Regions from separate parts of the Streptomyces mirabilis genome, predicted to be linked through region 3. Evidence: riboswitches for the same ligand, from Rfam matches in the RefSeq annotation. Region 3 holds a riboswitch; each other region holds the start of a gene.
What was found. A riboswitch is a leader RNA that binds a small molecule or an ion and turns the genes downstream of it on or off. The one in region 3 is predicted to bind cobalamin.

Region 1 (7,681 bases), on a different replicon from region 3:
GGCACCGAGTCACAGGGGGTGTTGGTACCCGCTGCCCCACCCCTGCACAGCGCTGATCATCTGACTCCACAACCCGCTGGCCTGTAGCACGCCGACGAGCACACGTAGCGCCGTCCGTAGTGGGCGGCGCTACGCACAACAGGTCGACACGACCGTGTCTCCTATATAGCTTAGTGGATTAATGGGGTCGTTACGGGTGTGCCGCTTGGACGGGTCGGTGGTCCGGTCATATCGGCGGGCGAGGAGCAATTTCATGAGTGATGTGCTGTATCTGCTTCCGGTGCTGGCCTGCCCTCTCGGCATGGGCGCCGTGATGTGGTTCATGATGCGGTCGGGCCGCAAGGGCTCCGCCCCGAAGGAGTCTCCTGCCCCCGGGCGGACCGAGACGGACCTCGCTGAACTGCGCGTGGAAGTCGAGGCGCTGCAGGCCCGGACCCGCGTCCCTGCCCAGCCGTCGGCGTCGTCCCGCGAGAGCGTTCAGTGAGCGCGTACGGTCCGCTACTGGTCCCGGTCGCGATCGTGCTCGTCTACCTGTGCTTCATCCGGCCCTTGGGCCGTCACGGTTCCCGCCACGCGCCCGGAGACCAGTTGCGCGGCGGAGACGAGGTCCGTTCGCCCGAGGATGTCGCACACCCGAGGACCGAGGCGGATAAACATCCACCGTCTGCCGGGCTCGGCGGAGATGCTCGCCGAGTCGAAGGCAGTGCCCGGCGTGCGGCCCCCACTCATCCGGATGGGTGTGCCTAGGTGCGGGCGTCGAGGTCGTACGCGAGTCGGCGCAGTGCGGACCCGTACTCGCGGTGGGTGAGAGCGTGGGCGAACTGTGCTTCGAGGTAGGTCTGCGGGGAGCCGGTGTCGTACCAGGTGCCGGCGATGACCTGCCCGTAGAGCGGGTTGGCGATGGCGTGGGCGTGCAGGGCGTCGGAGAGATAGATCTCTCCTTCCGGCTTCTGGTACCAGCGGCGGGTCTGCTCCTCCAGTTCGGCGACGACGCCGGGAGTGATCACGTATCCGCCGATCGCGGCGTAGGGCGAGGGGGCGTCCTGCGGCTCCGGCTTTTCGACCAGACCGGAGACGCGCAGGCATCCGCCGCCGAGATCTTCTTTGACGATCGGCACGCCGTAGCGGAAGGAGTCGGCCGGATCCATGGGCATCAGGGCCAGGACAGGGGCGCCAGTGGCCTCGTACGCCGTCTTGAGCTGCTGCGCGCGGGGGACGTCGGCGACGAACACGTCATCCGCCCAGAGAACCATGAAGGGTTCGTCCCCGATGAGCCGGGCCGCGTTGAGGACGGGCGTGCCGTTGCCGTAGGGCCCGTTCTGGTGGATGAAGCTGATGTGCGCGGCCAGATCAGAGAGTTCACGCACACTGTCGGCGAGGGAAGATCGCCTTCGGCAGCTTCTTCCACAGCACCAGGACCGCGATGGTTCCCGCTCCGAGGCTGAGAGCGGCTCGCGCGCCGGGTGCGCCCACCGCGTCGGCGAGCATCCCTGGCAGCCCGGCAATCTTGGCGAGTCCCTCGGCCGACGCTTTTGTCCCGGCCATGGAGTACAGCTGGCCCGCGATCAGCACCAGCCCGATCCCGGCCAGCATGCCCTCGACGACAGCCACCGAGATGGCCCGGAAGTACCGGCCCAACTTCAGGGCGCCCATGAGGAGCTGGAGCACACCGGTGGCGAGCACGACGACCCCGAGGACGGGCAGGCCGTACTCGCGTACGGCTTCGAAGACCAGCACGGTCAGACCCGCGGCTGGCCCCGAGACCTGGAGGCTGCTGCCGGGCAGGAAGCCGGTGACGAGACCGCCGACGATGCCGGTGACCAGACCGAGTTCGGCCGGCACACCGGAGGCGACGGCCACGCCCACGCACAGCGGCAGCGCGACGAGGAAGACGACGAGCGAGGCGGCGAAGTCCTGCCGGAAAGTCGAGCCGGACGTATCGGAGTTCTTGCGGCGGTGGCCGTGCCTTCGCCGATTCGTGGGTGTCCCGCCGGTGGCCCTCCTGTGCGCGCTCACAGCGCGACGAAGGTGTCGGCGTGCGACCGGTGGGCCAGCACGGTGCCGGTGTGGACCTCGTAGAACCAGGCGTGCAGACGCAGACGGTCCGCGTCGAGCCGCCGCGCGACGCACGGGTACGAGCGCAGCCTGAGGATCTGCGCCAGCACGTGGGACTGCACCGCGCCCGCGATCGCGGGGTCGTCCTGGACCGTCGCTTCGCCCGGCTGGGGCGCGGCATGGGCGAGCCAGTCACGGACGGCGGGTACGGCGCTCAGGTCCTCGCCGCGCACCAGCGCGCCGACGGCGCCGCAGTGCGAGTGGCCGCAGACGACCACGTCGGTGACACCGAGGACCTCCACCGCGTACTCGATGGTGGCCGCCTCGCTGGTCGGCCGCCCGGGGGCGTACGGGGGAACGATGTTGCCCGCCGTGCGCAACTCGAAGAGCTCGCCCGGGCGGGCCCCGGTGATCAGGGCCGGGACGACCCGCGAGTCGGAGCAGGTGATGAACAGGGCCTGCGGGGCCTGGCCGTCGGCGAGCCGGGCGAACTCCTCGGGCCGTGCCGCGGTCCGCTGCCGGAACGACCGGGCGTGTTCGATGAAGGGCTGCATGTGGAATGCCTCCTGGGCGCGCCGCAGGGCGCGTCGGTCCTTCAGGTGGGGAAATGGCCACTGAGGCAGGCAAGGGGCAGCGCTCCGCGCGCAGTGGGAGCGCGCGCGAGCGCGGGGCGGCTGGGAGAAGTGCCTCGGCCGTCCAGAAGGGTGCTTGCCTGTGGGTTCGGTCAGCAGCGGAAGATCTGAAGTCCCGCAGGAGAGAGCCCTGTTGCCGGTCTTGGCTGACGGTACGTGTGCCCGGCCGTCGAGGGCATCGACGACGCCGCGGCCACGTGGGCGCCCACGGTCTGGGCGCCACTTGAAGCGCCGACCGAGGCGTTCTCGTCGGATCGCTGGCGATCGCGGGTCAGGAAGTGTTGGGACGTCTCTTCGGGGCCGTGGGCGTCGTCACAGACCAACGCCTCGCCCTGGGACGTCGTGGCCTCCCGCTCGTGGGCGAAGGCCATGGGAGCGGTGTGCGTGAAGAGCTGAAGGGCCAGCAACGCGGCAGCGAGGGCCGCGAACAGGGCCCAGACCGGCTTGCCTCGTGACACGCGTTCAGCTCCTGGTCGTACGTGGTTCCGTGCAGCCTGGGGACTGTGCCGCGAAGACGATCCATCCGCTAATTCCATTAGTACATTAACTGTAGGGGGTGCTTTGATGGTTACGGCGGGGCTTCACCCTCACGGGGGGGAGTTTCGGAAGGCGGTGCGACTGACGCTTCCCGCCTCCGCTGCCGCCTGTCTCTCCATGCCAGCTCGGCGATCAGGGCTACGACCAGGGCGATGATCAGCACCGTTACCACGATGTAGAAGGTGGAGATCCCCGACAGGAGCCCGCTCTGGTCGTCCTTGATGTCTGACGCGATCCGAGAGGCGTGGGTCATGTTGCTCGCGGTGTTAGACGTCACCGTGTTCCGTCATGCCCCCCTCCGGACCCCCTTTGTGGGGGTGTGCGACACCCATGTTACCCCACGGACTCTAAGTGTCTTAGTAGACGATGCCATGTCCGGTCATGGACTTCAGTGGCTGTACCCGCTCAGCAGCGCCCGTTCTCCGGCGGAGAAGAGATGTGTGGCTGAGCAGAGTTCACCGCCTGTCCGAGGCAGCGCTCGCTCCGGGAGTCCGCGTGCGTGTGGTCGGCGGCCTGCCAGGTGGCGAGTACAAGTGCCGCGACCTGATGGGTCGGTAGGAGTCGTCGGCTTCATCCCAGACGGAGATTCCACCTGCCGGTCCGGCCGGTGGGTCCGGGAGCCGGGGTGAGCAGGGTCAGCCGGATCGTCATGGGGCGCACGCTATCCCTGTGCCGGTGGTGCGGCCTGGGCCGGAGCGGGGGTGAGACAGGCCATCTTGGCTGGTAGGCGCGGGACCGGTACCGTCTGGCGTATTAGGACGACGGCGCGAACGGAAGTCCGGTGCAATTCCGGCACGGTCGCGCCACTGTGAGCTGTGCAACTCTTCGCGCTGAGTGGGGAGTTGCCGGTGAGTCAGACCCGGCGCCGTCGTCGCGTGCTCCAACGAGCGGGACGCGTGTTCCCGAGGAGGTACCGCCGTGGCTCACACTGCAGCTGCCCCTGCCCCCCTGTCCTCGCCGGTCGTGGCGAAACTGCCGATCCGGGCGATTCTGCCCTGGGCGGTGTTCTTCGGCCTGCTGATGCTGGTCCTGCTGTACTTCGTCGGCGCCGATCAGGGCGCCACCTCCGTCTTCTCCGGCGAGGGCGTCCACGAGTGGGTCCACGACGGCCGGCACCTGCTCGGCTTCCCCTGCCACTGAGTCGCGAGAGGACAGCCGTATGAACTCCGTCACCGTCCGCGCGCTGCTGGTACGCGGAATGCTCGCGGGCCTGGCCGCGGGGCTGTTGGCCTTCGGGCTCGCCTATCTGATCGGCGAGCCCGGCGTGAACGCGGGCATCGCCTACGAGGACGCCCACACCCACGATCACGGCATGGAACTGGTCAGCCGGGCCGCGCAGTCCACCACCGGCCTGGCCACCGGGGTGCTGGTCCTCGGCACGGCGGTGGGCGGGATCGCCGCGTTGGCGTTCTGCTTCGCCCTGGGGCGAGTCGGCCGATTCGGCGCGCGGGCGACCACCTTGCTGGTCGCCGGCGGCGCCTTCGTCACCGTCTACCTGGTGCCGTTCCTGAAGTACCCGGCCAACCCGCCGGGGTCCAGCGACCCTGACACCATCGGAAAGCGGACCACGCTGTACGTCGGGATGATCGCCCTGACCGTGCTGGTCGCCCTCGGCGCGGTGATCCTCGGCCGCCGCCTGGCCGGGCGGATCGGCAACTGGAACGCCGCTGTCGCCGCGACCACCGCCTTCATCGGGGTCATCGCCGTGGCCATGGCGTTCCTGCCGGCGGTCAACGAGACGCCCAAGGACTTCCCGGCCACCGTGCTGTGGCAGTTCCGCCTCGCCTCACTCGGCATCCAGGCGCTGCTGTGGGCCTCGTTCGGCGTGGTCTTCGGTTTCCTCGCAGAACGGGTCCTGTCGCCGCACCCCGCGCGCCCGGCCCAGGCGGCTGCGGCCCCTGGGGTGGCGTCGGCCGCCTGATCGGCTCAGGTAGAGGGGCCTGTGCCGGGGGCGCGACCGGCACAGGCCCTTTGCGCGTGGTGGTGGTGGCGCACGGATGCCGTCCTTGCTTCGCAGGAGGTGCCCGTCCTGGACCGCGGCTCGCCCGCTCATACGGTGACGGGCTGCGGCCGACGTACGGTGAGTCGGCCGCTGTGTGCCAGCGCCGCGATCGATGTCGCGCAGGCGAGCCCGGTGGCGGGCAGTCCTGCCCAGGTCAGCCAGAGTGCGTTGTGCCGCGCGGCGAAGTCCCAGAGGGGCGCACGTGGCGAGGTTGCCGAGGCCGGAGACGGTGTTGCAGAAGCCGTAGTGCGTGGCGACCGGGCGGTCGCCGGACAGGGTCACGACGGTGTCCATCTCGAACGGGTAGACCACTGCGCTGCCCGCCGCGAGCAGGACGACGGCCGCGACCAGGGCCACGAGTACCGCCACCGACGAGCCGCGCGGAGCGAAGGCCAGTGGCAGGAAGGCCACCCCCATCGCTGCCAGCCCCCGCACCAGCGCCTCGCTGGGACTCCAGCGGCGTTTGGCCAGGCCGGTGAGGTGCACCTGTCCGACGACGGCGACCGCGGCCGAGACGACGAACAGCCCGCTCGTGACCGCCGTGCCGTTCGCTCCCAGCGCGTCGGACGCGGCGAGGGGGAGCGCCAGATACACCTGGAAGGTCAGGACGTACGAGCCGATCATCGCGGCGGAGAAGAGCAGGAAGGGCCGGTTGGCCACGACTGTGCGCCACTGGGCCAGCACGCCCTCGCCGCCGGTGCCGGCCGTGTGGCCGCGGCGCGCGGGCAGCGACCGCCACTGCAGCAGCGTCAGCACGGCGAAGATGGCGGCGGCCACGGTGCACACGAGGCGGAAGTCGGCTGCCAGCAGGGCGAGTCCGACGAGCGAGCCGAGGAGCATGCCGGCCTGGTAGTAGACGTTGAAGGTGGCGAAGGCATCCACGCGCCGCTCGCCCGCCTCGGCGGCCAGGTAGGCGCGTACGGCCGGGTTGAACAGCGCGCCCGCGAAGCCCGTGGCGGCGGAGGCGGCGATCAGGGCGGGCAGGTTGTCGACCCAGCCGAGCAGGCCGAAGCCGACGGCGCGCAGGAGGCAGCCGGTCATGATCGGGGCCTTGTAGCCGAAGCGGTCGGCGAGGGTGCCGCCGATCAGGAACATGCCCTGCTGGGAGAAGTTCCGTACGCCCAGCACGAGCCCGACCGCCCACGCGGCGAGGCCGAGTTGACCGGACAGGTGGGCGGCGAGGTAGGGCATGAGCATGTAGAAGGCGAGGTTGATGGCGAACCGGTTGGCCATCAACAGCCGTACGGGGGGCGGGAAGGAGCGGGTCTGGCGCCACAGGTGCTTCATCGGGCGGCCTCCACGAGCGCGGGTTCGCCGACGGCGCCAGCATCGCGAGCGGGTCGATCACCTGGGTGCAGCGTGTCCAGCGGGACACGACCCGTTCGCAGGGGTGGCCGATCTCGTCCGGATCGTCGGCGGGCAGGTGACCGAGCAGGCCGTGGTCCCGGCAATACGTGTCGTCGAAGACGGTGCCGACGTACCGCTGCGGGCCGTCGGGGAAGATCGCGACAATCCGCTCCTCTGCGGGCACGGTGCGGGGCCAGCCAGCGGGCCACGAGAGGGACGGCGCCGACGCTCCAGCCGCCGGTGGCGTAGTGGTGGCGTGCGAGGGTGCGGGCGGCCCAGACGGCTTCGGGGGCGGCGACCCCAGTGGACCTCGTCGAAGAGGTCGTAGGCGACGTTGCGGGGGTAGATGCTGCTGCCCAGCCCGCGCATCAGTGGGGGGTGCGGCGGGCTGGCCGAAAATGGTCGACCCGGTGGTGTCCACGCCGACGACCCGCAGGCGGCGAAAGAAGCCGCGCAGGACGGAGGCGATGCCGGCGGAGTGGCCGCCGGTGCCGACGGCGACGACGAGGGTGTCGATCCGGCCGAGCTACGAGTTCGTGGGCGAGCGGGGCGTAGGCGGCGACGTTGTCGGGGTTGTTGTACTGGTCGGGGCACCAGGCGTCCGGGTGGACGGCCAGGAGTTCCTCGACGCGGTCGCAGCGGGCCTGCTGCCAGCCGCCGGTGGGATGCGGGGTGGTGACCACGTCGACCCCGGCGCCGTACGCAGTGAGCAGGCCCGTCATCAGGGGTTCCATGCCGGGGTCGGTGACGACAGTGACCGGGTGGCCGTAGGCGGAGCCGGCCAGGGCCAGGCCGAGGCCGAGGGTCCCGGACGTCGACTCGACGATCCGGGCGCCGGGCAGCAGCTGCCCGCGCTCGCGGGCGGCCCGGACCATGTAGAGGGCGCTGCGGTCCTTGATGCCGCCGGGGTTGTGGCCTTCGAGTTTGGCCCAGAAGCCGCGGCCGGCGGCGGTGAAGGGCTCCCCGAGCCACAGGACCGGGGTGTCGCCGACCAGTCCGGCGGGCGTGTGGGTCGGGCGCTTGGCCTCGGCCAGCAACTGTGCCGGAAAGGCAGGGACGGTGAGGGTGTCGAGGTGGTTCATGGCGTGCTTCTCCCGCGGTCGGCGGC
Region 2 (7,681 bases), 4.2 Mb from region 3:
GCCTCCCCGACGGGCCGGGTCAGGGTCTTCTCGCGTGCGAACCGCACCCGGACGGGCAGGAGTCCGAGTCCGTCGACGTGACCGGCGCGCGATTCGACCTCGTCCTCGATGTGCTCGCCGAGGACCTGGAAACCGCCGCAGATGCCCAGTACGGGCCGCCCCTCGGCGGCTCTGCGCAGGATGGCGTCCGCGAGTCCGCGCTCGCGCAGCCACTCCAGCGCCTTCACCGTCCCCCGGGTCCCGGGGACGACGACGAGGTCGGCGTCGGCCAGCTCCTCGGTCCGGTCCACGAACCGCACGACGACACCCGGCTCGGCGGCCAGCGCGTCCACGTCCGTGAAGTTGGACATCAGCGGGATCGCGCAGACGGCGACGCGCAGCACGTCCTCGCCCACGGGGGAGGTCACTCGGGACTCCCGGACCGCTCCCCGCAGCGACACCCGCAGCCCGTCCTCCTCGTCGATGCCGAGGCCGTGCCGGAAGGGCAGGACGCCGTACGTACGCCGCCCGGTGAGGCCGTGGAGCATGTCGAGCCCCGGCTCGAGCAGGGAGACGTCCCCCCTGAACTTGTTGACGAGGAACCCGGCGACGAACTCCTGGTCCTCGCGCGACAGCAGCGCGACCGTCCCGAAGAACGAGGCGAACACACCCCCGCGGTCGATGTCGCCGACGACGAGCACGGGCAACCGCGCATTGCGCGCGATCCCCATGTTCACGATGTCGGTCCGCCGCAGATTGATCTCGGCAGGACTGCCGGCTCCCTCACAGATCACCGCGTCATACGTGCCCCGCAACTCGGCGAGGCAGTCCAGCACGGTGGTGAGGAGGGCTTCCTGCCGCCCGCCGTGGTAGCCACGGGCGGTCATCTCGCCCACGGGTCTGCCCATGAGGACGACCTGACTGCTCCGGTCGCTGCCCGGCTTGAGCAGCACGGGGTTCATGAGCGCGGTCGGCTCCACCCGGGCGGCCTGCGCCTGCATGGCCTGGGCGCGCCCGATCTCGGCGCCCTCGCGCGTCACGAACGAGTTCAGGGACATGTTCTGTGCCTTGAAGGGCGCGACCTTGACGCCCTGCCGCACCAGCCACCGGCAGATCCCGGCGGTCACGACGCTCTTGCCCGCGTCGGAGGTGGTTCCGGCGACGAGCAGCCCGCCGCTCATGACGTACGCCCCTTCCTGAGAAGCCTCTGTACGAGCAGCCGCCCGCCGGCACTCAAGCCGAGGGCGAGCCAGCCGACACGCCGTGACAGCCGTACGGCCCGTTCGATGTCGTCGACGTGCACGGCGCGCCCGGCGCCGTTGAGTTCGGGCCGGTGCTCGACGCGGCCGCCGTAGGAGAGGGTGCCGCCCAGACGCACCCCGAGCGCCCCCGCGAACGAGGCCTCCACGGGCCCGGCGTTGGGGCTCGGATGCTTGACGGCGTCGGCGCGCCAGGCCCGTACGGCTCCTCGTGGATTGTCACCCGCGAGGGCTGCGAGCACGGCGGTGAGACGAGCCCCCGGCCACCCGGCGACGTCGTCGAGCCGAGCCGAGGCCCACCCGTACCGCCGGTACCGGGGCGACCTGTGACCGACCATCGCGTCAAGGGTGTTGACGGCCCGAAAGCCCACGAGCCCCGGGACTCCGCCCACGGCCCCCCACACCAGGGCGCCCACCACGGCGTCGGAGGTGTTCTCGGCGACGGACTCGACGACGGCGCGCGCGATACCGTCGGCGCCGAGGGCCTGGGGATCGCGCCCGCACAGATGCGGCAGCCGCTCCCGGGCCGTCTCGATCTCCCCGTCCGCGAGGGCGTCACCGATCGCCCGGGCCTCCCGCCCGAGCGTGGTGCCTCCGACGGCGGCCCAGGTGGCGGCGGCCGTCAGCGCGAGCGACGCGGCACGTGAGGGGCGTACGGCACGGGAAGCGACGGCGGCGAGTCCGGTGGCACCGCCCACACACACGGCGGTGTGCAGCGCGCCCCACCCGCGGTGGTCCCGCCACAGCACCCGCTCCACGGCGCCCGCGCTCCGCCCGAACGCGGCGACCGGATGCCCCCGGCGGGGATCGCCGAGCAGCAGGTCACCGAGGAGTCCGGCGGCGGCGCCGTACGCGAAGACGCGATCGGCACGCACGCGGTCAGCCGACCGTCAGGTCGGGTGGAACCGTCGCTCGCAGGGCACTTGGGCAGCCGCGCATGGCGTTATGTCCTCACTCAGGGTGTCCACGCCCTGGTTCGACGAGACCGGCGGGGAGAGTTCCTGGCTCCCGGGGAGTTCCTTCCCCGGTCACAGTGGCGGGACCGCGCCGGATTCACACCGGCTTCCTCTTCTGTCGCCGTACTTGGCTCCGGCAGTCCACCACGGGTTGGAAGACCCGTCAACTTGCTGTTGACCTGCGCGGGGAGAGTGTGCGAAGGCCCACATACAGGTGGGGTGCGGGACGGTGATCCGTCCCGCACCCCACTCGAAGTGGTGCCCGTTTTGGGTTACTTGCCGACGATCAGGAAGATGCCGTACGCCACCGCCGCGGCGCACGCCGCGAAGCAGACGTACGCGCCGGTGACCGCGAGGGTCGCGGAGCCGCCCTGGGCGGACGCGGACTCGCGCTTGGAGAGGCCGACGATGCCGAGGGTGAAGAGGCCGACGAGACCGACGGTGGTCACGAGGCTGACTCCGAAGACGGAGCCGAGGGCTGCCCAGTCGATGTGCATGCTGTTCTGTCCTTACACCGTGGCCGGGCGGGTGGGCTCCGCGTCCGGGGACGGGATGGTGGTCTTCAGGTCGCCGGACAGGTCGCCGGTGACGGGGCCCGCGGGCGGCGGGGTGACGGCGGCGATCGCGGCGGTGACGACGCCCGCGGGCTCGGCGTCGACGTCGTTGACGTTGTCGACGGTGACCGGCTGGCGGCGGGAGAGCTTCCAGATGGTGCCGGCGCCGGCGACGAGCAGCGCACCGGTGAGGACGATGCCCCACGTGCCCTGCTTGGTCAGGAACTCGGCGGAGGCCCCGGCCAGACCGGCGGCCGGCAGGGTCAGGCCCCAGGCGACGAACATCCGGGTCGCGGTCGACCAGCGGACCACGCCGCCCTTGCGGCCGATGCCCGAGCCCATCACGGCGCCGGAGCAGACCTGGGTGGTGGAGAGGGAGAAGCCGATGTGCGAGGAGGCCAGGATGGCCGTCGCGGCGCTGGTCTGGGCGGCGAAGCCCTGCGGCGGCGCGAGGTCCGTGAGGCCCTTGCCCATGGTGCGGATGATGCGCCAGCCGCCCAGGTAGGTGCCGAGCGCGATGGCCGTACCGGCCGAGACGATGACCCACAGCGGGGGGTTCGAGCCCGGGGCGATGACGCCGCCGGTGACCAGCGCGAGGGTGATGATGCCCATCGTCTTCTGGGCGTCGTTCGTGCCGTGCGCCAGGGAGACCAGGCCGGCGGAGGCGATCTGGCCGGCGCGGTAGCCCTTGGCGGTCGCCTTCTCGTCGGCGCGGTTGCCGATCCGGTACGTCAGCCGGGTGGCCAGCATCGCGGCGAGTCCGGCCACGATGGGCGCGGCGACCGCGGGGATCAGCACCTTGGTGACGACGGTCGAGCCGTTCACCGACGACCAGCCGGCCGACATGACCGCGGCGCCGATCAGGCCGCCGAACAGTGCGTGGGAGGAACTGGAGGGCAGACCCAGAAGCCAGGTCAGCAGATTCCAGAGGATGGCGCCGACGAGCGCCGCGAAGATCACTTGGACGCGTATGCCCTCTTCGTTGATGATCCCGCCGGAGATCGTCTTGGCGACCTCCACGGAGAGGAACGCGCCGACGAGGTTCAGCACGGCGGACATGGCCACCGCCGTCTTGGGCTTCAGAGCGCCGGTCGAGATGGTGGTCGCCATCGCGTTGGCAGTGTCGTGGAAACCGTTCGTGAAATCGAACACGAGAGCGGTGACGATCACGATTCCGAGGAGGAGCGTGATGTGTTCCATTTACCCAGGCTTCTGTTTGGCGTCAGTGGCAGGTGGACCGTAGGCAACCTGAGTGAACGGAAGGTGAACTGGGGCGGGCGCTGGGGTGTCTCAAACGGTGGACCGCCCCTCCGTTTGTGATGACCAGTGTGCGGGAGGGGCGGCCCGATGACTTACCAGATGTTCGAACGGGGGCGGAATCTCGGGTTCCGACGGGGGGTGTTCGAGGGCTTCTAGCCGGTGGCGAACTGCTTGAGCCGGGTCATGGATCCGTTGAAGAGATTCTGGTCACCCGGGAGCGTGCCGCTGTTGTCGTACTGCCAGAACGTCCACGTCGACCAGCCGGCCGGCAACGCGCCCGTGTCCGCGGAGTCGTAGCGGGCGAGCCACAGGGCGTGGTTCGCGGCGAAGGCGCCGCTGCCGCCGGTGCAGGTGTTCCACCAGTGGGTGGTCGTGTAGATGACCGGACGGCGGCCGGTCTCCCGTTCGAGTTCGTCGCTGAACGCCTGGATCCAGCTCACGATCCTGTCCTTGCTCAGGCCGTAGCACTTGTGCTTCTTGTCGTACGGGTTGTACTCCATGTCGAGCGCGGGCGGCAGCGTCCAGCCGTCCGCGCGCCAGGCGCCGCCGTTGCGCACGAAGTACGCGGCCTGAGCGGCGCCGGACGACTTGTCCGGCACCGCGAAGTGGTAGGCGCCGCGGAGGATCCCCGCCTCGCGCGCCCCGTCGTACTGCCGGGCGAAGTACGGATTGCGGTACGTGTGGGACTCGGTCGCCTTCACATAGACGAACCGGGCGCCCTTCGCCTTCGCGCTCTGCCAGTCGACGTTCTTCTGGTGCGAGGAGACGTCGTGGCCCTTGGGTTTGGCCGCCGCGGCGACCGGGGCCCCGGCGAGGACGGTCCCCGCGGCGGTGAGTGCCGCCACGGCGGCCGCCGCCGCGAGGACGCGGGCACGACGAAGGAGTGGTTTGTGGTCACGAGCCATGTTTTCCCCCGGAATGGCGACGTGCGTGACAAATCCTCCAGAGGCTATTGGAAGATCGTTGAAAGCCCGTCGATCGCCAGCCAATCACCCCAGGAGGGCGATATGTTCCGGTATGTAGCCTTACGGACGCTTGTCTTCCGCCCTAAAGTGCCCTCGTCGACAGCGGGTTGACGTTCCCGCCTGGCAGGATCGCCGCATGGCTGAGCAGCGGCGGGACGCACGGGAAGTGCGGGACGTGGGGGAGAGCACGCCGGGCGCGCGCGAGCGGGAGGTGGCGGCCGCGTGGGACGAGCTCGTCGCGACGGCCCGCCGAACGGTGGCCGACGGTCTGGTCGTCGGTACGTCGGGCAACGTCTCCGTCCGGGTCGGCGACACGGTCCTGGTCACACCGACGGGAGTGCCCTACGACCGGCTGAGGCCCGAAGACGCCGTCGGTGTGGACCTCGAGGGCCGGCAGGTCCTCGGTTCGCTCGTTCCGACGAGCGAACTGCCGATGCACCTCGCCATCCACCGCGCCACCGACGCGCGGGCCGTCGTCCACACCCACGCCGCGCACGCGACGGCCGTCTCGGCCCTCGTCCCCGAGCTCCCCCTGATCCACTACATGGCGGGCGCCCTCGGCGGACCGGTCCGAGTTGCCCCCTATGCGACCTACGGCACCCCGGAGTTGGCCGAGAACATGCTCCAGGCCCTCACCGGCCGCACGGCCTGCCTCCTCCAGAACCACGGCACCATCGCCTACGGAGCCTCGCTGTCCCAGGCGTTCGACCGCACCGCCCAACTGGAATGGATGTCCCGCGTCTGGCTCCTGGCGTCGTCCGTGCCCGGCCTGTCCCCGACACTGCTCTCGCCGGAACAGGTGGACGAGGCGGGGGAGCGGCTGGGGCGCTACGGGCAGGGCGGCGGGGCCGGTCCCCGCTGATCCGGCGCGGTGCGGCGACCCGGTGGTGCCGGTGCGCGCCCGGTGCCGGGGAACGAGCCCGCGCACCCCAAGGCGGAAGCCCACCGCCCGCTCCCGCTGGCCGACCGGGGGCCGCGCCGGGAGACTGAACCCGTGCGTACTGTCAAAGCGACGGCCGCGGCCGTCTCCGTAGCCCTGGCCGCGGGCGCAGCCTCCGTGGCGGCGGGCCGCTTCGCCAGCGACGCCGCACTGAAGGCGCCGCCCGGCAGGCCACTGCCCACCGAGCCCCGGCTCACCGTGCACTCCACGGCCGCGGGCCGGATCACGCTCACCCGCGACCTGGCCTCCCTGCGCCCGGGAAGGTACGGCCTCACGGGCGACGGCTCCCACGCGGTCGTCGGTCCCGTCCTGGACTCCCCACCCCACACCGCCGACACGGTCGTACGCCGCCTCGAACGCGTCACCCACGGCACCCTGGAGACCGGTGACAAGGCGTGGCTCACCCCCAACCTGTACATCGGCAACCCCGGCAGCGCCCTCGGTCTCGACCACGCCGACGTGGACGTCCCCGGCGAGCTCGGCCCGCTGCCCGCCTGGTTCGTGCCCGGCACCCGCACCACCTGGGTGATCACGGTGCACGGGCTCGGCACCACCCGCGAGCACCCCATGAACGTGATGGAGTTCCTGCACCGCAACCGGCTCCCCGTGCTCGACCTCGCCTACCGCGGCGACCTCGGCGCACCCCGCTCCCCGGACGGCCTCAGCCACCTCGGCGAGACCGAGTGGCGCGACCTGGACGCCGCCGTGCGCTACGCCGTGCGCTACGGCGCCGACCAGGTCGTCCTGTACGGCTGGTCCATCGGCGCCACCATGGCCCTGCGCACCGCCGCGCACTCCGCCCTGCGCGAGCGGATCTCCGGGCTGATCCTGGACTCGCCCGTCCTCGACTGGGGAGCCACGCTGCGCGCCCTCGCCTCGGCCCGCCACACGCCCAGCGTCCTGCTGCCCCTCGCGGTCCGTGCCGCGCAGGGCCGCACCGGTCTGCACGGCGACCGGATCCGGGAGGCCGCCGACCCCGGCCAGCTCAAGGTCCCGACCCTGATCGTGCACGGCCCGGACGACACCATCGCCCCCTGGGGCCCCTCACGCCGCCTCGCCGAGCGCCGTCCGGACCTGGTCACCCTGCACACGGTCCCGAACGCCTCCCACGGCGCCATGTGGAACGCCGCCCCGAACTACGAAGAGGCCCTACGCCGCTTCCTGACCCCCCTGATGTAGCCACCCCGCCCTCCGGGCGGAGTCCCCACAGAGACCGCACAACCATTCCCCGCACGCCCTCGCGGCGGAGCCGCCCCCCAAGGCTTCCGGTTGGGCCCCGGTCAACTCGTGGAAGGCCTCGCTCACACGTGTCGAGCCCCCTCGGAACCCTGTCCATTGGCCACCCCTGTCGCCTGCTGTGACATTCCGTTTGGGTTTTCGGACCGTCAACCGGAAGACTGCACCCGTGACGTCCCGTAACCCGCGCGACTCCAGGCTCCGACTCGTCCGCTCGCGCCCCCTGGCTTCCGCCCCCCGAGCGGTGACCCAGCGCAGCTCGCGCCGACCCGCACCCCGGCCCCCCGAGGGCACCCCGCCGCCCGCGGAACTGGCCCGTATGGCCCGCACCGGCCTCGCCGCCGCGGCCCGTGTCGCCCGCTGGGCCGACGCCTCGCTCGGCCCGGGGAGCGACGGCGCGACCCCCGACGGCAAGGGCACGCTCGCCGACGCGACCGCCGAACGGGCCGCCGAGGAATTGGGCCTGACCCCGGCTCAGGTCCGCGCGGACTGGGACACCGCACGCCTCGCCGGCCTCGTCGAGGTGCACGGC
Region 3 (7,681 bases):
TGGTGTTCTTGTCCGGCCAGCCGTAGTACTCGTGGTTGATCTTGACGCCCGGGTGCGCCTTCTGCACCGCCGCGTCGGCGGCCTTCACCAGCTCGGGCCAGTTGTTCTGCGCGTCCACCGTGAGCCAGACGGTCAGTGCCTTCGCGTCCGCGCCCTTGTCCGACCCCCCGGACTTGTTGTCGCTGCTCCCGCACGCCGCGATGGAGACCATCATGCCCGCGATACCGATCGCGGCTGCCAGCTTCCGCTTCACGCCACCCTCCTCAGGGATGCCATAAACCCCCCTGCCCACCGCGGTGACACATGCCGAAGCGCTGCCGAGTACTGCCCGTGGGACTGGGACTGGACCAATGGTGTAGACCAGTACGGGGAGCTTGGCCTAGACCTAGAGGGGTGTCAAGGGTGTGTAAGCCCGACTGGTCGTCCGTTATGGGACCTACATATGCAAGGACCTTTAAGTAGGTAAGTGGCATAAACGGCGAGGCCGTTCACCGGCCTCGCGCGCCTCCCGGCCACCCCGAGTCGACGCTATGGACTAGACCAACGAGTACGCCGACGGTATATAGAGGGGATCACGGAGCGTGCGGAGGGACACTCACACACGAAGCCGTGCCACGATGTGAGCCGTGACCGGCGGGATGTCGGTCGCTTCGGCACCCGGAGCCGGGAAGGCAGAGCATGAGCACCGACGTCAGCAGTGCGGAGAACGAGGGTGGGGCCCCCATCCGTACCGCGCGCGTGCCCAAGTACTACCGCCTCAAGAAGCACCTGCTCGACATGACGGAGACACTGCCGCCCGGCACGCCGGTACCGCCCGAGCGCACCCTCGCCGCCGAGTTCGACACCTCGCGCACCACCGTGCGCCAGGCCCTCCAGGAACTGGTCGTCGAGGGCCGCCTCGAACGCATCCAGGGCAAGGGCACCTTCGTCGCCAAGCCCAAGGTCTCCCAGGCACTCCAACTCACCTCGTACACCGAGGACATGCGCGCCCAGGGCCTCGAACCGACCTCGCAGCTGCTGGACATCGGCTACATCACCGCCGACGACACCCTCGCCGGGCTGCTCGAGATCACGGCCGGCGGCCGGGTGCTGCGCATCGAGCGACTGCGGCTGGCGAGCGGCGAGCCGATGGCGATCGAGACGACGCACCTGTCCGCAAAGCGCTTCCCCGCACTGCGCCGGTCGCTGGTCAAGTACACCTCGCTGTACACGGCGCTCGCGGAGGTGTACGACGTCCACCTGGCGGAGGCCGAGGAGACCATCGAGACGTCGCTGGCCACACCGCGCGAGGCGGGTCTGCTCGGCACGGACGTGGGCCTACCGATGCTGATGCTTTCCCGGCATTCACTGGACCGGGAGGGGAAGCCGGTGGAATGGGTACGGTCCGTCTACCGCGGAGACCGCTACAAGTTCGTGGCGAGGCTGAGCCGCCCGAATCCCTGAGGTCAAGGCTAGTTCGCGTTTTTCTCGCGCATGACGTCCGGCCGACTCGGGAAATTCGCCGCGAGATTCGTCGGCATAAAGCAAGGCAGATGCGCCAGTAGCCGGAGCCGGCTTTACTGGCGCATCTGTCACGTGCGCGAATCGACAGCTCACCAACCCGCCGAGCCGCCCTCTCGCGATCTGACTGGGCGGTGACGTACGCGTAGGCGCCGCAGGTGTCCACGTAGAGGGTGCCACCGTCTTCGAGACAGACGTGGAAATTGACCAGAGCGCCTGACCCCCGCTGGAGTCCCCGCTGCTGACGGACCACTCCGCCACCACGCCCCTGCCGTCCTTGCGGTTGCCCCTCAGGCCGAATATCCCGCCGTCCGGCTCGACGTAGGCTTCGCCGTCGCCCCGCTCGGGACCCCAAGAGGCCGCCTTCGTGCATGCGTACTCACGAGCCGTCGACGCCCAGGCGGGTGAGGCGGACGAAACGGTGACACAGAGTACAACTCGAGCCAACACAAATCGGACCACAGCGGGGCAAGAGAAATCAGGAATCCAGGCTTCCGTAAATAGCGTGCGCAATTCGGGAATTCCGTCGGCGCCACCGGATTCGGAATGCGGTGATCATGAATGATTTGCGCGACCACGGACCGATTGCCCGGCTCTGTCGGGAACATGGGCCCGCCCCCGCACATGGTGGTTCGAACCACCGTCATCCGGATCCTCGTCGCGCCGATCAGCCCTGTGCGGACCGATATGCGGGCGAGGGGTTCCGCTGGGCTGACACCGTCGCCTAGATTGCCTGCGCATTGCACAGGTGAACAGCGAGGGGACGGAGCCGCCGTATGTCAGACGTGTCAGACGTTTCAGACGCGCCGAAGGTCGAACCGCCGGTGGTGACACCGATCCGGGTGGTCATCGCCCTGTGCCTGATCGCCCCGTTCGTGGCGATGCTGTGGGTCGGCTCCTACGCCAAGACCGACCCGGCGTTCATCGGCATCCCGTTCTTCTACTGGTACCAGATGCTGTGGGTGCTCGTCTCCACGGCGCTCACCGTGACCGCGTACCAGCTGTGGCAGCGTGACCAGCGCGCCCGCGCCTCCCAGGGCGGGGGTGCGGCGAAGTGAAGGACGGTGTGAACGGCGTCGCGCTCGGCGTCTTCATCTTCTTCTTCCTGGCCGTCACGGTCATGGGCTTCCTGGCCGCGCGCTGGCGCAGGGCGGACGACGAGCACAGCCTCGACGAATGGGGCCTGGGCGGACGGTCGTTCGGTACCTGGGTCACCTGGTTCCTGCTCGGCGGCGACCTCTACACGGCGTACACCTTCGTCGCCGTACCGGCGGCGATCTACGCGGCGGGCGCGGCCGGCTTCTTCGCCGTTCCGTACACGATCCTCGTCTACCCACTGATCTTCACGTTCCTCCCCCGCCTGTGGTCGGTCTCCCACAAGCACGGGTACGTGACGACCTCCGACTTCGTGCGCGGGCGCTTCGGTTCGAAGGGCCTGTCCCTCGCCGTGGCCGTGACCGGCATCCTCGCCACCATGCCGTACATCGCGCTCCAGCTGGTCGGCATCCAGGCCGTCCTGGACGTGATGGGCGTGGGCGGCGGCGAGAACACGAACTGGTTCGTGAAGGACCTTCCGCTCCTCATCGCGTTCGGCGTGCTGGCCGCGTACACCTACTCCTCGGGGCTGCGGGCGCCCGCCCTGATCGCGTTCGTGAAGGACACCTTGATCTACATCGTGATCGCGGTGGCCATCATCTACATCCCGATCAAGCTGGGCGGGTTCGACGAGATCTTCAAGGCGGCGAGCGACAAGTACACGGCGGCGGGGGCGGGCGGGCTCGTGCCCGCCGAAGCGGGCCAGTGGACGTACGCCACGCTCGCGCTCGGGTCGGCGCTCGCGCTGTTCATGTACCCGCACTCGATCACGGCGACGCTCTCCAGCCGCAGCCGTGAGGTGATCCGCCGCAACACCACGATCCTTCCTCTCTACTCCCTGATGCTGGGGCTGCTCGCCCTGCTCGGGTTCATGGCGATCGCGGCCGGGGTCAAGGTCACCAACGGTCAGCTCGCCATCCCCCAGCTCTTCGAGAACATGTTCCCGGACTGGTTCGCGGGGGTGGCCTTCGCGGCGATCGGCATCGGAGCGCTCGTGCCGGCGGCCATCATGTCCATCGCGGCCGCGAACCTCTTCACCCGCAACATATACAAGGACTTCATCAAGCCGGACGCGACCCCGCAGCAGGAGACCAGGGTCTCCAAGCTGGTGTCACTGCTGGTGAAGGTGGGCGCGCTGGTCTTCGTCCTGACGATGGACAAGACCGTCGCGATCAACTTCCAGCTCCTGGGCGGCATCTGGATCCTCCAGACCTTCCCGGCGCTGGTCGGTGGCCTGTTCACCCGCTGGTTCCACCGCTGGGCGCTGCTCGGGGGCTGGGCAGTGGGCATGCTGTACGGCACGCTCGCCGCGTACGGGGTCGCCTCTCCCACCCAGAAGCACTTCGGCGGCAGTTCCAAGGAGATCCCGGGCATCGGGGAGATCGGCTACATCGGTCTGACGGCCTTCGTCCTGAACGCCGTGGTCAGCGTCGTCCTCACCTTCGCCCTCCGCGCCTTCAACGCGCCCGACGGCGTCGACGAGACGTCTCCGGAGGACTACACGGCGGACGCGGGCGACCCGGGCGTCGAGGCGGAACTTCCCCCGGCCACGGCCGGTTCCACCCACTGAGCCCGGGGGCCTCGCCCCCAGGCCCCGGGTTCGTGCGTTGACTGCGGGTGGGTGGAGGCTGGTCGCGCAGTTTCCCGCGCCCCTAAAAGCCTGGGGCGCGGGAAACTGCGCGCCAAGCCTCCACCCACCCGCAGCCGAAGAACCGCGCGAACAACCCCCACGGGCCGTCGGACGAAAATCCGGCGGCCCGTTCCCACACCCTGTTGCACACTCACCGGCATGGACCTCAGCATCAGACACGCCCACCCCCACGAATACGACCGCATCGGCGAGATCACCGCACAGGCCTACCTCGGCGACGGCCTGCTCGACTTCGGGGAGAGTGACGAGTACCTCGGCGAACTGCGGGACGTGGCCAAACGGGCCGCCGCCGCGGACGTCCTCGTCGCCGTCGACCACGACCACATCCTCGGCGTCGTGACCTTCGTACCGCGCGGCGGCCCCATGGCCGACATAGCCCGCCCCGGCGAAGCCGAGATCCGTATGCTCGCCGTCGCACGCGAGTCCCGCGGCCGAGGTGCCGGCGAGACCCTCGTCCGCGCCTGCGTCGACCACGCACGCGCCACCACCGGCTGCGTACGCGTCGTGCTCTCCACCCAGCGCACCATGCACGCCGCCCACCGCATCTACGAACGCCTCGGCTTCACCCGCACCCCCGACCGCGACTGGAACCCGCTCCCGGACCTCGACGACATCACTCTCCTCACCTACGAGTTGACACTCTGACACCGGCACGACACAACATCTGGTGGTGTCACCGCAGCCCGGCACAAGATGTATGCTCATGCTCGCTGTCGCCGCAGGGGAATCCGGTGCAAATCCGGAACTGTCCCGCAACGGTGTACTTGTACGTGTTCGCACGCCCGCGCCCATGTACTCGCGTCAGTCCGAGGACCTGCCGACAGCGCGCCCGGCCATCCGGCCCGGGTGCATGACGTCCGGGCCTCGCGGAATGGGCCGGTGGACGCGACGCCGTGTGCGCTCGTGAGCTGCCCTGCCCTCCGCCAGGCCCCGTGCCTAGCGAGGGAGAGCCCCAAGTGACCATCGCGCCAGCCGACCCGGCTTCAGCTACCGCTTTCGCACAGCAGAAGCAGGAGCAGCAGCGGAAGCAGGCCCCGGTGGAGACGGACGGTCCCGGTACCACGCTGCTGCGTACCCTGACCGACCTCACCGCCGACCTCCCCGACGCCGACCCCGGCCGGGTCGCCGCCGCCACGCTGCGCGGCCGGTCCGCGCGCGCGGACGACACGGAACTGCGCGAGCTGGCCACCGAGGCGGCCGCGGGCCTCATCTCCGAGGACCCCGCCTACTCCCGGCTGGCGGCCAGGCTGCTGACGATCAGCATCGCGGCGGAGGCCGCCTCGCAGGGCGTCACGTCCTTCTCCGAGTCGATCGCCACGGGTCACCGCGAAGGCCTGATCGCCGACCGCACGGCGGAGTTCGTCCAGCTGCACACGGCCCGGCTGGACGCGCTGATCGACACCGACGGCGACGACCGCTTCGGCTACTTCGGCCTGCGCACCCTGCACAGCCGCTATCTGCTCCGGCACCCGATCACCCGCAAGGTCATCGAGACGCCCCAGCACTTCATGCTGCGCGTGGCGTCGGGCCTGGCCGAGGACGACACGAACCGGGCCCTGGACGAGGTCGCGGCGCTCTACGGGCTCATGAGCCGCCTCGACTACCTCCCCTCGTCCCCCACGCTGTTCAACTCCGGTACACGGCACCCGCAGATGTCGTCCTGCTACCTCCTCGACTCCCCACTGGACGAGCTGGACTCCATCTACGACCGCTACCACCAGGTGGCCCGCCTCTCGAAGCACGCGGGTGGCATCGGTCTTTCGTACTCCCGGATCCGTTCGCGCGGTTCGCTGATCCGCGGTACGAACGGGCACTCCAACGGGATCGTCCCGTTCCTGAAGACCCTCGACGCCTCGGTCGCCGCCGTGAACCAGGGCGGCCGGCGCAAGGGCGCGGCCGCGGTCTACCTGGAGACCTGGCACTCCGACATCGAGGAGTTCCTGGAGCTGCGCGACAACACCGGTGAGGACGCCCGCCGTACGCACAACCTGAACCTCGCGCACTGGATCCCGGACGAGTTCATGCGCCGGGTCGACGCCGACGGGCAGTGGTCCCTCTTCTCGCCCTCCGACGTGCCCGAGCTGGTCGACCTGTGGGGCGACGAGTTCGACGCCGCGTACCGCAGGGCGGAGGCGGCCGGTCTCGCCAAGAAGACCATCCCGGCCCGTGACCTCTACGGCCGCATGATGCGTACCCTCGCGCAGACCGGCAACGGCTGGATGACCTTCAAGGACGCCGCCAACCGCACCGCCAACCAGACGGCGGAGCCGGGCCACACCGTCCACTCCTCGAATCTGTGCACCGAGATCCTGGAGGTCACGGACGACGGGGAGACGGCGGTCTGCAACCTCGGCTCGGTCAACCTCGGCGCCTTCGTCGTCGACGGGGACATCGACTGGGAGCGGCTGGACGAGACGGTCCGCACCGCCGTCACCTTCCTCGACCGTGTCGTCGACATCAACTTCTACCCGACCGAGCAGGCCGGCCGGTCGAACGCGAAGTGGCGGCCCGTGGGCCTCGGCGCGATGGGGCTCCAGGACGTCTTCTTCAAGCTGCGCGTGCCCTTCGACTCGCCCCGGGCCCGCGCGCTCTCCACCCGGATCGCCGAGCGGATCATGCTCGCCGCGTACGAGGCTTCGGCCGACCTCGCGGAGCGCAGCGGCCCGCTCCCGGCCTGGGAGAAGACCCGTACGGCCCGTGGCGTCCTGCACCCCGACCACTACGGCGTGGAGCTGACCTGGCCGGAGCGCTGGGCGGCGCTGCGGGAACGTATCGCCGCCGTGGGCATGCGCAACTCCCTCCTCCTCGCCATCGCGCCCACCGCCACCATCGCGTCCATCGCGGGCGTGTACGAGTGCATCGAGCCGCAGGTGTCCAACCTGTTCAAGCGCGAGACGCTCTCCGGTGAGTTCCTCCAGGTCAACTCCTACCTGGTGAACGAGCTGAAGAACCTCGGCGTGTGGGACGCGCAGACCCGGGAGGCGCTGCGCGAGTCCAACGGTTCGGTGCAGGGCTTCACCTGGGTCCCGCAGGACGTCCGCGACCTGTACCGCACGGCCTGGGAGATCCCGCAGCGCGGCCTGATCGACATGGCCGCCGCCCGCACCCCGTTCCTGGACCAGGCCCAGTCCCTGAACCTCTTCCTGGAGACGCCGACCATCGGCAAGCTCTCCTCGATGTACGCGTACGCCTGGAAGTCCGGCCTGAAGACGACGTACTACCTGCGCTCCCGCCCGGCGACCCGTATCGCCCGCGCCGCCCAGGCACAGGCCCAGCCCGAGAAGACCATCCCCGTGCAGGCGATCCCCGACGAGGACGCCGTCGCCTGCTCCCTTGAGAACCCCGAGTCCTGCGAGGCCTGCCAGTAATGAGCTCCACCGAAAAGAACCTGCTCGACCCGGGCTTCGAACTCACGCTCCGCCCCATGCGTTACCC

Region 1: it holds a riboswitch for cobalamin, as region 3 does, so the genes downstream of both, SMIR_RS41335 (CbtB domain-containing protein) here and SMIR_RS11600 (ribonucleoside-diphosphate reductase subunit alpha) in region 3, are expected to answer to the same signal.
Region 2: it holds a riboswitch for cobalamin, as region 3 does, so the genes downstream of both, SMIR_RS30080 (cobalamin biosynthesis protein) here and SMIR_RS11600 (ribonucleoside-diphosphate reductase subunit alpha) in region 3, are expected to answer to the same signal.

Annotation. Positions count from the first base shown of each region.
Region 1 covers NZ_CP074103.1:153,819-161,499, forward strand. Annotated here, with positions in the region: gene SMIR_RS41305 (tRNA-dependent cyclodipeptide synthase) at 1-87, shown strand, start outside; gene SMIR_RS41310 (hypothetical protein) at 254-484, shown strand; partial or broken gene SMIR_RS41315 (sugar phosphate nucleotidyltransferase) at 744-1,388, opposite strand; partial or broken gene SMIR_RS41320 (SulP family inorganic anion transporter) at 1,384-2,016, opposite strand; gene SMIR_RS41325 (carbonic anhydrase) at 2,013-2,609, opposite strand; gene SMIR_RS41330 (hypothetical protein) at 2,780-3,145, opposite strand; cobalamin riboswitch at 3,944-4,088, shown strand; gene SMIR_RS41335 (CbtB domain-containing protein) at 4,143-4,364, shown strand; gene SMIR_RS41340 (CbtA family protein) at 4,384-5,145, shown strand; partial or broken gene SMIR_RS41345 (MFS transporter) at 5,274-6,513, opposite strand; partial or broken gene SMIR_RS41350 (PLP-dependent cysteine synthase family protein) at 6,557-7,655, opposite strand.
Region 2 covers NZ_CP074102.1:6,825,281-6,832,961, forward strand. Annotated here, with positions in the region: gene SMIR_RS30075 (cobyric acid synthase) at 1-1,160, opposite strand, end outside; gene SMIR_RS30080 (cobalamin biosynthesis protein) at 1,157-2,113, opposite strand; cobalamin riboswitch at 2,215-2,355, opposite strand; gene SMIR_RS30085 (hypothetical protein) at 2,467-2,691, opposite strand; gene SMIR_RS30090 (inorganic phosphate transporter) at 2,704-3,948, opposite strand; gene SMIR_RS30095 (lysozyme) at 4,161-4,913, opposite strand; gene SMIR_RS30100 (class II aldolase/adducin family protein) at 5,110-5,835, shown strand; gene SMIR_RS30105 (alpha/beta hydrolase family protein) at 5,968-7,092, shown strand; gene SMIR_RS30110 (hypothetical protein) at 7,319-7,681, shown strand, end outside.
Region 3 covers NZ_CP074102.1:2,667,557-2,675,237, forward strand. Annotated here, with positions in the region: gene SMIR_RS11575 (extracellular solute-binding protein) at 1-253, opposite strand, end outside; gene SMIR_RS11580 (GntR family transcriptional regulator) at 679-1,443, shown strand; gene SMIR_RS11585 (DUF3311 domain-containing protein) at 2,277-2,558, shown strand; gene mctP (monocarboxylate uptake permease MctP) at 2,555-4,165, shown strand; gene SMIR_RS11595 (GNAT family N-acetyltransferase) at 4,385-4,891, shown strand; cobalamin riboswitch at 4,944-5,082, shown strand; gene SMIR_RS11600 (ribonucleoside-diphosphate reductase subunit alpha) at 5,203-7,614, shown strand; gene SMIR_RS11605 (ribonucleotide-diphosphate reductase subunit beta) at 7,614-7,681, shown strand, end outside.